DNA from 2 places in the Pseudodesulfovibrio sp. JC047 genome. Region 1 is predicted to be linked to the other one. Evidence: predicted binding sites of a transcription regulator. Region 1 holds the regulator's gene; the other holds the start of a gene.
What was found. The regulator sigma-54, encoded in region 1, starts transcription at its own class of promoters, with help from an activator protein. The targets are predictions, from matches to a motif close to CTGGCACGGNNNNTGCTT.
Positions count from the first base shown of each region.

Region 2: flgB (flagellar basal body rod protein FlgB) is a predicted target of sigma-54. The motif match lies at 3,277-3,294, and genes of this name have one in related genera.

Region 1 covers NZ_WUEH01000008.1:119,256-125,006, forward strand. Annotated here, with positions in the region: gene GO013_RS07170 (PTS sugar transporter subunit IIA) at 1-138, opposite strand, end outside; gene rapZ (RNase adapter RapZ) at 139-1,020, opposite strand; gene GO013_RS07180 (PTS sugar transporter subunit IIA) at 1,039-1,488, opposite strand; gene raiA (ribosome-associated translation inhibitor RaiA) at 1,492-2,034, opposite strand; gene rpoN (RNA polymerase factor sigma-54) at 2,070-3,479, opposite strand; gene lptB (LPS export ABC transporter ATP-binding protein) at 3,717-4,442, opposite strand; gene lptA (lipopolysaccharide transport periplasmic protein LptA) at 4,443-5,297, opposite strand; gene lptC (LPS export ABC transporter periplasmic protein LptC) at 5,305-5,751, opposite strand, start outside.
Region 2 covers NZ_WUEH01000011.1:58,377-64,127, reverse strand. Annotated here, with positions in the region: gene hflX (GTPase HflX) at 1-939, opposite strand, end outside; gene GO013_RS09020 (IMP cyclohydrolase) at 1,504-2,100, opposite strand; gene GO013_RS09015 (tetratricopeptide repeat protein) at 2,381-2,938, opposite strand; gene flgB (flagellar basal body rod protein FlgB) at 3,371-3,781, shown strand; gene flgC (flagellar basal body rod protein FlgC) at 3,783-4,223, shown strand; gene fliE (flagellar hook-basal body complex protein FliE) at 4,244-4,573, shown strand; gene fliF (flagellar basal-body MS-ring/collar protein FliF) at 4,626-5,751, shown strand, end outside.

The DNA of each region.
Region 1 (5,751 bases):
AACACCCACAGCCAAACAGTTTTTCTGTTCGCCCATGACCATTGTTGCCGCATCCAGCAAGCTTGCTCCAAAAGTGGAGTGAGTCACCAAAACGATGCCGACCATTGCTTCTTTTTTATCAGACTTTACAGCCATCATTTACCCAAGTTCCATATGTCGATGTTCAATTGAAACAGTATACCCTTTTTTCTTCAGGGCCACCAGCACGGACTCTCCAACAGAAACAGACCGATGGCGTCCTCCGGTGCATCCGAGAGCGACAGTCATTCGATATCGTCCCTCATCCGCATAGAGTGGAAGCATATACGTCAGGAAATCCAGAAAACGTGTTTTGAATTCTCCCCCGACCTTGCTGTGAAGTACATAGTCGGCAATGGCCTTGTCTTGTCCGGAAAGCGACCGAAGATTCTCTTCAAAATAGGGATTTGGCAAAAATCGCAAATCAAAGACCAAATCAGCTTCGGACGGAACACCATATTTGAAACCAAAAGAAATAAGATGAACCCGCATTCCGCGCCCGACTTCTTCAATAGCCGACCATTTTGTCTGAACAACGCGCCGAAGGTCATGAATGGAATAATTGGTTGTATCAAGAACCAAAGCTGCACCGGCTCTCACTGGTTCGAGAAGTTCCTTTTCCTGCTCAAGAGCCTGTTCCAATCCAAGATTTCGATATTCCAAAGGATGCGGACGACGAGTCGTCGCATACCGGCGCACCAGTTCACTCATTCGAGCTTCAAGGAAGACAACCTGTGGAGTAATGCCAAGTTCCCTGAAATCATCCAAGACTTGGTCCCATCCATCGACGAATTCAAACTGCCGCAAATCCATGCCGAGAGCCAAGCCACGATATTGCGAATCGAATTTGAGAATAAGATCCGCAATCTTTGGCGAAATTTTCGAGGGCAAGCCATCAATACAGAAAAAGCCCAGATCCTCAAATACATTGAGGGCTGTGCTTTTCCCCGAACCGGAAAGCCCGGTCACAATGATAACGGGAAAAGGATTGGAAGGCGTCACGAAGAAGTCCTTTTTGGATTAAACACTTTTAAGCAGTCCCCACAACTCGTCACGTCCTTCGGCTTCTAAAAAAGAACGACGAAACGTCTCGTCTTTCAACAACCGAGAAATTTGCGCAAGAACTCGCAGGTGAATGCCCACGGCTTCTTCCGGGGCAAGAACAAGGAAAAAGATGGTACATGGCTTCTGGTCAAGGGCATCATATTCGACTCCCTTGAGACTTCGACCCACAATAACATGCATGGCATCGAGGCCATCCACTTTGCCATGAGGGATGGCAATGCCATCACCAATGCCGGTGGTCCCCAGCTTTTCACGTTCGAGAAGGACACGAACCGCGAGGTCCGTGTCCATCTCTGGATATTTTGCGCCCAAGGGGGCGATAAGTTCTTTCAAGGTATCCGATCGTGTTTCGGATACTATTTCGGGAAGGACACAGTCCTTCGCCAGGTAATCACCAAGTTTCATTTTCTAGTACCCAGGATCAATAAGACCATAATCGCCATTTTTTCGTTTATAGATGACATTAAGGCCTTCAGTTTCGGCATTACGGAACACCAGGAATTCATTTTCAAGCGCATCGAGTTGCATGGCGGCTTCATCAACAGACATCGGTTTCGGAACATATTCGTCAGTACCGACAATGGTGGGCGCAGAATCACTCGGCATATCCTCATAAGAAAGGACATTCATGTGGACCATCTTGTTTCCACGGCCCTTTTTCGAGCGACTTTTCATTTTTTCACGCATCTTCCGCAGCTGAGCTTCCAACTTGTCCAACACCATGTCAATGGTGGAATACATGTCTTCCGAAGCTTCATACGCGGAGATATGAATGCGATCCGAGTTCAAAATGACGTCCGCCTTGTGGCGAAATTTATCGACCAGCAGGTTGACCTGCAAATCGGCTTCCGAATCGGAAACGTATCGTGCTACCTTTTCAAACCGCTTCTTAGCGTATCCTTTGAGATGATCGGACGGCTCAAAGTTCTTGAAAGTGAAGCTGATGTTCATACGTTGCCTCCTTGTTTTGAGTGCGGCAAACAGGATTAGAAATACTGCTTGCGTTTTGAAGAAGACGGAATGCCCATGGCGGAACGGTATTTTGCAACAGTGCGTCGGGCGATATTAACCTCGAGTTCTTCCTTGAGAATATCACCAATCCGTTCATCGCTTAAAGGTTTTTTCGAGTCTTCATCTGCAATCATTTTCTTGATGAGCGCCTTGACGCTCTCTGAACCCACTTGTGACCCATCGTCCAAATCCAAGGCTGAGTTGAAAAAAAACTTCAGCTCATAAATGCCATGTGGAGTCGAAACATACTTACTCGTGGTAATCCGGCTCACGGTGGATTCATGCATCTCGATATCTTCGGCGACCTCCTTGAGGATCAATGGTTTGAGTTTTGTCACGCCTTCTTCAAAAAAATCTCGTTGAAAACCGACAATACTCTCAACCACTTTGTACAATGTTCTCTGACGCTGGTACAGACTTTTCATCAGCCATGCGGCAGACCGCATTTTTTCTTGAAAATATTCTTTTTCTTTGTGTGCGGCCCCTTTCATGGAATCCATATAAAAGGCGTTCATCTGTAATCGTGGCAATCCGTCTTCATTCAAAATGATGATGAAATCGTCACCATACTTGTACACGAAGACATCCGGGCTGACATAATGCGGCTCGGTGCTGGAAAAATTGGTCCCGGGCATAGGGTCAAGCGTTTGCATTAAATCCAGATAGGACTTGAGATCTTCCATGGAAATCTTGAATTTACGAGCCAAAGGCTTATACCGATTCTTTTCGAGATCTTCCAAATGGTCGGTGACAAGCGAAACAAGAACGGGATCGTCATATCCTAAGACATCCATCTGAACTAACAGACATTCCTGTGGCGTTCGTGAAGCGACCCCGACAGGATCAAGTCGTTGGATCCGAAGAATGGTTGATTCAATGTCTTCGCTGGACGCGTCAACCATGGATTGCAGATCCTCGGTGGAGGCCTGCAAATAACCATTTGAATCAAGATTACCGAGAATCATTTCACCGATCGCAATTTCCTGTTCGGTAAAATTGGAAAGCCGCATTTGCCAATTGATATGCCCCTCAAGAGAGGGCTTCGAAGCGAGACGAGCCTCGAAAGACATCCCTTCTTCGGGGATTTCGGCGTCGCGACCAGTGGCCTGTTTTGAAGTGCTGGAAAATTCTCCCAGGTAATTTTCCCAGTCGGCATTACGAACCAACTCTTCTTCAGCCTGGGATTCGGTCAACGTTTCCGACGCATCAGCAACATCAGCTTCCGTTTCCTTTTCATCAAGAAAAGGATTTTCCAGAAGTTCCTGCTGAACAGTTTCAAGCAACTCCAGACGAGAGAGTTGCAGCAATTTAATGGCCTGCTGCAACTGTGGTGTCATGACCAATTGCTGAGAAAGCTTGAGTTGTTGTCTAAGTTCCAATCCCATAATGTATTTCTCGAAAGGCTAATAGAGTCTTGTTTGATCCACCGGGTTCAAAGCAGGTTCCGGTTCTCCCTTTATGATTCTGATTTAAGTATGTCACACCTACGACAACGAAGCAAGGAGATTGTTATAACCTGCCGTTACTATTCATTATATAGTGGCATTGAAATAGCATGAAAAAGTGTACCAACGATTGGGTACACTGTAAATCGAGAAAGCGTAAAAGTTGAAACGCGGGAATTACAGGCTGAAGTCCTCGCCAAGATAAATCTGTCGTGCACGACTGTTTTGAACAATTTCTTCAGGCGATCCTTCAAGAATAACATTGCCTTCATACACAAGGTATGCCCTGTCACAAATGTTCAACGTCTCACGCACGTTATGATCGGAAATCAGAATACCGATTCCCATACTTTTCAAGACTGAAATAATTTCTTGAATATCAATGACCGCGATGGGGTCAATCCCTGCAAACGGTTCATCCAAAAGGATAAATTGTGGATCAAGAATCAAAGCCCGTGCAATCTCAAGCCGACGACGTTCTCCACCAGACAAAAACATGGCAGCCTGATCGGCCAATTTCGTGATGGTAAACATCTCCATCAATTCATTGGCCCGGGCCATTTGCTTTTTGGCAGACAATGAAGTCTGTTCAAGGATGATTTCCAAATTTTGTCGGACAGTTAGCTTTTTGAAAATGGAACTTTCCTGTGGAAGATAACTCACTCCCATTCGAGCCCGTTCATGAAGCGGTTTTTCCGTCAAATCTATGCCGCTCAAAGTCACATTGCCGGTATTTGGCTCGACAATGCCCACAAGCATATAGAATGTCGTTGTCTTTCCCGCGCCATTCGGACCGAGTAGCCCTACAACCTCTTGAGGATTCAGCTCCAGATTGATGCCGTGCACGACCTCTTTTTGGCCATACCGTTTGGAAAGATTTGTCGCCCGGAGTCCTTTTTCCATTTATTGCACCTTCATGTTGCCAGGTGTCATGAAAATAGCCTTGACCCGTTGCCCGGTTCCACCCACCACTTCAGATCGATTGTCTTTGATATCAAATTTGATAATTTCGCCGGTCAGACTATTAGGACCGTCCTGCAACAAAGGGTTCTGCTCCATTTGCAACATTTGTTCTGTGACAAAATACGTGAGTTTGCCACAGGTACCTTCCGATGTACCTTTCTTGGCTTTGACATTTCCCTCTGCAATGATGCGATCAACACTGTCCGCGGTCAATTTCTTGCCGGTTTTGGAAGAAAGATATGCAGACAAGGAATCGGCCCACAACGTAAGTTGTCCATGCTCGGCAACAACATTCCCCACAAACGAAACAACCTTTCCGGTCTCGTCATACGTCATCCGGTCAGAAGTAATTTTGACCGGCATTTTGCTTGGATCGATTCCAATTTTTGAGGCATCTTCCCGAGGTGCCGCGACAACGGGGGCCTTGACCTTACCCTCTCCTTTTTCCGTGGAAGAAACGGTTTGAGCCTGTTGTTGTTTTTCAACCTGAGACAGCACGGTCTCTTCAACTGGCTCCAAGAATTTGATATTGGAATATCCTATGGCTTTTTTCTTTTCCCGAACCGCTTCGGTGGGATTAAAAACTGCTGCCCATCCATTTTTGATAAAATCAACTTTGACCCGTTGTCCTTTGGTCAAAGTCAGCACATGCTCACTCGCTTTGTCAGGACGTTCCCGGACATTGAGATTAACAGTGGCTTCTCGAAGCTCTCCCCATTCCCCAGCCTGGACCGTAGAAGGGAAAATCAACAATGCCACCCCAAAAAATAGGGCCAATATATCTCGTTTTGTCATGAACGACTCACTCCTCATCTTCATCCGGCAAATTGGTATCGAACCCTTCGGGGGCAAGCAAAGCCGTCACAGCTCCGGCAGCCACAAGCTGTCGAGTCACAAGATCAATTTCCAGGGCCGTGGCCTGAATGGTCAAATCTGGACGACGAACTGTCACCCCGCCCTTGAGATACACTTTATCGATTGCACCAACATAATCAAGTTGCTGCGCATCCAGGGCCAGTGTCCCGAATCGTCCGGAAACATTATCATACAATGTCAGATTGTCATTGGCCTGATCGACTTCTCCACGATCAGACCGGACATAGACTTCTTTACGATCCGTGCCCAAAAAAGCCGTCAACTGCGGCGTTTCGACACCGATCAACCCTCTTTCCTGATTATATTTTGCCGTTTTTGCGAGCAATTTCCACGTCAGGCTTCCCTGTTTACCTTGAACAAGTTCAATGTCCTT
Region 2 (5,751 bases), on a different contig from region 1:
CAGCCCGGCCTTGGCACGGCGTTCCCGGGTCTGGGTCCGTCGCTTGCGAACCTGCTTGAGTTCCTTTTTCAACCGGGTCAACCGATCGTTGGCTCGACGGCGATCGATTTCCAACTTGGTCTCACCCGGACCGCGTCCACCGATTCCACCCATCAACCGAGACATGGCCCGGTTTTTTCCCACCAGTCGGGGCAAGGTGTATTTGAGCTGCGCCATCTCCACTTGCAATTTACCAGACCGACTCGTGGCGTGCTGGGCAAAGATATCGAGAATAAGCTGAGTCCGGTCCAGAATCTTCCGTTCCGTGACCTTGGCCAGATTCCGAATCTGCGTGGGTGACAATTCCTGATCGAAAATAATGATCGACGCATTGGCCTGAAGCGCGTGAACTTCCAACTCGGCGAGCTTGCCCTTGCCCATGATGAACTTGGGATTCTGCTTCCGCACGCGCTGAATCATGGTCCCGGCAGCGATCAATCCCGCTGTGTCCGCGAGTTCGGCCAACTCTTCCAAGGAGAGTTCCTGCACCGGACGCGGGGTCTTGTCCACACTGACCAACAACACCCGATTTTCGTCAGATTCCGTGCCTTGTCCTGCCAACTGCCGACTAAATTCGTCTTCCAACGCCTCGACAATATTCCCCAAATCGAGATCAAATCGATCCCATTGCGCGGGGGCATAGAGTTCGTAACTCTTTTCATCAGGGTTGGGTGGCAGCAAATGCGCGGCCTGCACTGCTTCGGGAAAACCTTCCTTCACAGTCAAGGCAGCCACGGAATCAAGCCGCAGAAAAACCATATCCATCAGGTCTTCCTGAGACAGGGATTCATCGGAAAGATGGGTATGCAACAACCGCAAACCACGAAGCCGGCCTGAAGACAATCGCTTGCGTGGAAGTTCGGGAATGTAAATTGATCGATTGTCACCGACCAGCACCATGCCGACCTTGCCCTGGCGATCGATAAGCACGCCCAATTGGCGTCCTGTCTCCGCACTGATTTCCGCCAATTCCCGGGCCTGCTCGTTGGTATAACAGGACGATGTGGGAAATTGCCGTTGATAGAGTCGAGAAAGCCGTTTTATCTGATTGGGTTTCAACCCTTGCAGGTTGCCCTTTGGTTTCTGAGCGATGGTGATACTCCTTGCATCTCTTCGCAATGGCCCCGCCAAAAAGGATTTTCGGCATTGCCTAAATACTTCGAACGCCGAGCAAAACCGAGAATCGACCCAATGAGCACTGCACCTTGGGCCGATTCATGTTTCTGCTCGGCGAAGTTTATAATATTTTCAAACGAAACTCGACACGTTTTCTGACCCGATCAAAATCGAAAGAAAACCTGCGGAATACGACATGGCCGTCTCCCACAATGGCCGCAACCTTTCACTTTCTCTCTTCCTCAAAACCGTAAGGTTTGGGGAAAAAGGTCAGATTCATCGGCGGACAGCCACAGACTGTCCAATGACGAAAATGGCCCGCTCTCGCAAGGCGCATCACGAAACACTCTACGCGTCGTTTTCGCTCAAGTACTTGGTAATCATGGCATCGTACTCACTGACCAACTTGAAGGTCAATGCAGCCATTTCCTTACGGAACGCCAACGAAATGCCGTTGTTTTCCTCGATTTCCTTTTGGACTACCGGGTAATATTTGGGGTCGGGAATCACACAGATGGAATGAAAATTCTTGGCAGTGGCCCGCAACATGGTCGGTCCGCCAATGTCGATCTGCTCGACAGCGGCTTTGAGATCCAGACCTTTGGCCACGGCATCAGCGAAATTATAGAGATTGACGCACACGAGATCAAACGGTTCGATACCGAAATCCCGCAATGTTTCCATGTGTCCTTCGTTGTCCTTGTCGGCCAGGATACCACCATGGATGTGGGGATGCAGCGTCTTCACCCGTCCACCGAGAATTTCCGGAAAATCGGTCACGTCTGACACGGACGTTACCGGCAACCCGGCTTCTTTCAACATTTTCTTGGTGCCTCCGGTGGACACCAGTTCACAGTCATTGTCCGTCAAAAATCGGCCGAATTCGGCGAGTCCAGACTTATCGGTTACAGATAAGATCGCTCGTTTGACAGGTAACACTTTCATCATAAACCTCTCTTCTTGTTTTGAGAGGCTGTGCCAGATTCAAGCCACAAACGCAAGCTTTCACGCACGTGAAAAATCGAACAAAATGGCTACAGAACGCCAAAAAACGCCTATTCGAAAGACAGGGCAGGCCCAAAAGCACGACCGGCAAACTGATATCGAAACAGCGGGTTAAGTAATCCTCTCCTTTCCAACCCGTCCTTCTAGGCCGGTTCTCCGCTCCACCAATCACAAATCATGACGGAACGGAAAACCAAAAGGAGGGAAAACACGACTCGACTTATAACTGATCGAGCATTTCCTTGGCAGCCTCATGGGACGGATCAGCTTCAAGGATCGTCTCCAATTGAACCCGGGCCGCATCTTTCCGATCGAGACACACAAGGCTTCCCGCCAGAGAATACCGCACTTCAAATTTGTCCGGATCGATTTCAAGATACGCTTCCAGGTAAGGCACGATCTTTTCCAAACGCTGCAATTCATGTCCCAACCGAACAAGACTAAACAAGGCGACCATATTTTCCGGATTCCGGGTTATGGCCTCAGTGAACAGGGAATACGCTTCCTCAGTTTCACCCTTCTCAAGCCGGATAAGCCCGATGCCGGAAAGACTCTTGTCGGACGGCTCGATGGAATGCGCCTTCTCGTACATGGTCATGGCGTCTTCGAGTTGTCCGCGTTGAACGGCAACGGTCGCCAGCCCAAGATAGGGATCAGGATGCACCCCATTGGAACTCACCGCTTTGTTGTAATACTCTTCCGCTTTGTCCAGCTCACCCATGAATAGGTAGCATTCACCAAGCTCTTTATTTATTTCGTAGTCCAAATGGCCACTCATAATGTTCCCTCCATTTCTCCTTTACCCGACAAACAGGGTGAAAAAATATACACGGTCACAGCTGACCGCATTTGATTTAGCAATGCTTGTGCCAAAATCAGTCTTCAAGAAGCTCCAAAATCACATAAATACAATATAAACTTTTGTAAATACTGATTTTATAGAGACTAAACACCCTTATTTCATTTTCAACGCCCATTCGACGCGCCCACCCGGACGGAAGAATCTGCCCCGACAGCAACCGAAAAAAGAACCACCCAAGCCAACGACAAGGCCCCCTCCACCCTCTACGACGTGTGTGTACAATAAATATTCTTTTATTTCAATATGTTATTTGTTTGGAACGAGAGTTGCTTATCTCTTTGCGAACCTGACGGAAAAACATGCCTGTCAGGAAATAGAACATCACAGGGAATGCAGGAGGAGCAAGGCATGAGACAGCTTTTTGAACGACATATTCAATTGACAGGGAAGGTCATGGACCTTCAACTGCAACGTCAAAATCTCGTCACCGGCAACATCGCCAACCTCAACACCCCGGGGTACAAAGCCCGGTCCATCGAATTCGAGGACAAATTGCAAAAGGCCCTCAATCAGGACGCTCTCGGCAAAATGACCCGCACCTCGGAGGCACACCTTCCCGCGACATTCAACCCGGACGGATTCGTCGGCGACGGTTTGAAGGATTTCAAGGCTCGTGAAATTTACGGGCAGGATTCAGTCGATCTGGACAAGGAAATGGCCACCAACGCCAAAAACACCATGCGGTACAACGCCTTGGCCATGGTCATCAAAAAGAATTTCAATGGTATGGGTAAAGTCATAATGGACGGAGCGAAGTAATATGGATTTAATGACAGCAATGGACATCAGCGCATCCGGCCTCAAGGCCCAGCGTGCCCAGCTGAATGTCATCTCAATGAACATGGCGAATATTCGAACCACCAAGACCGAAGACGGTGGTCCCTACCAACGCAAATCCGTGTCGTTCGAGGCTTCTCCCGTCTACTCACCATTTGCCCAGGAAATGCACAATCAACTCAATCGTGACCTGAAAGGCGTCAAGGTCCTTGGCGTCACTGCTGATCAACGACCTTTCAAGCAGGTCTTCGAACCGCATCACCCTGACGCGAATGAGCAGGGATATGTGACGTACCCAGATATCAACGTGGTTGAAGAAATGACCAACATGATGCAGACCATGCGCGGCTACGAAGCCAATGTGCAGTCCATTCAGGCTGCGAAACGCATGTTCCAGAAAGCCCTGCAAATCGGCTTGGGTTAAGCCTGAAGGAGTATTGAATTATGGTTGTCAAAAGTGTCGCGATCAACGCCTATCAAAATGCCATGGGTTCCCGTCTCAAGACGGTCAACAACACTGTCACCAACAGTCTGAAAAAACCACAGGAACCAGCCAAGGCATTCAATGACACACTCAAGGAATCTCTGAATACGGTCAATGACCTCCAGACAGATAAAAAAGTGATGATCGAAGAATTCGCAACCGGCAAAAGCCAGAATGTTCATGAGCTGATGATCTCCATGCAAAAAGCCAGCATGGCCATGCAGATGACCGGCGCGGTGCGAAACAAGATCATGCAGTCCTATAAAGAAATCATGCAGATGCCCTTCTAAGCGGACATCACTCGTCAGATAACGAAAACGCTCAATCTATTGGAGAGAGACAATGCCTCCGTTTGTTGCCGAATATTGGTCAAAAGCCTCCGGGTTCTGGAATGACCGTTCCATGTCCCAACGTATCCTCATCAGTGGTCTGGCCGCTTCAGTGGTGATCGCCTTTGCGCTCATGATCTACTGGATGAACAAGCCTGACTACCGGATATTAATGACCAATCTCTACCCTGAGGACGCATCCAGGGTCGTGGGCATGTTGCAGGCTGCCAAAGAAGACTACGTCCTTGAAAACAACGGCAAGACCATCAAGGTCCCCGTTGATCGAGTCTACGAGCTCAGACTCAAGGTCGCCGGAGAAGGCAACCTGCATGGTCAAGGTATTGGTTTCGAAATTTTCGATGAAGTCCAGATTGGACAAACCGACTTTGTCCAGCACATCAATTACCAGCGTGCCCTGCAAGGGGAGTTGGCCCGAACCATCACAGAATTTCCCATGGTGCTCAAAGCCCGCGTCCATCTGGTCATTCCCCAGAAGTCGCTGTTCATTGAGGATCAGACCGCACCGTCCGCATCCATCGTGCTCCAGTTGAAAGACAGCGGGCAACTCGAATCAGATGAAGTCCAGGGGATTGTCAATCTGGTCTCCATGGCTGTGGAAGGCTTGGAATCAAAATATATTACGGTTACGGACATGAAAGGCCGTCCGCTGTACACGCCGAGCGACGAATCGTCTGGCCTGTCCCTGTCCAGCGCGCAAATGCTGCATAAGGCCGACGTGGAAGCCCTGATGCAACGCCGCATCATCGAACTGCTCGGCCCGGCGGTCGGACCGGACAAGGTCATCGCCCGCGTCAATGCGGACCTCGATTTCAGTCAACGCACTGTCCATAAGGAAGTCTATGATCCGGATGGCGCAGTGGTTCGTTCCGAGACAACCAGTGAGGAATCCACTGCCGGTGCCGCATCTCTGGCCGGAGGCGAACCCGATGCGAACTTCCGGGGCGACGGTTTTTCCGGCACCCGCACCACCCAGGACTCCACCCGAGAGACCAAAACAACCAACTTTGAAATCAACAAACAGGAAGAAAATATCATCACGCCTGTCGGGCAGTTGAAACGCCTGACTGTCGCGGTTATCGTGGACGGCACTTGGGTGACCAATGCTGAAACAGGCGAAT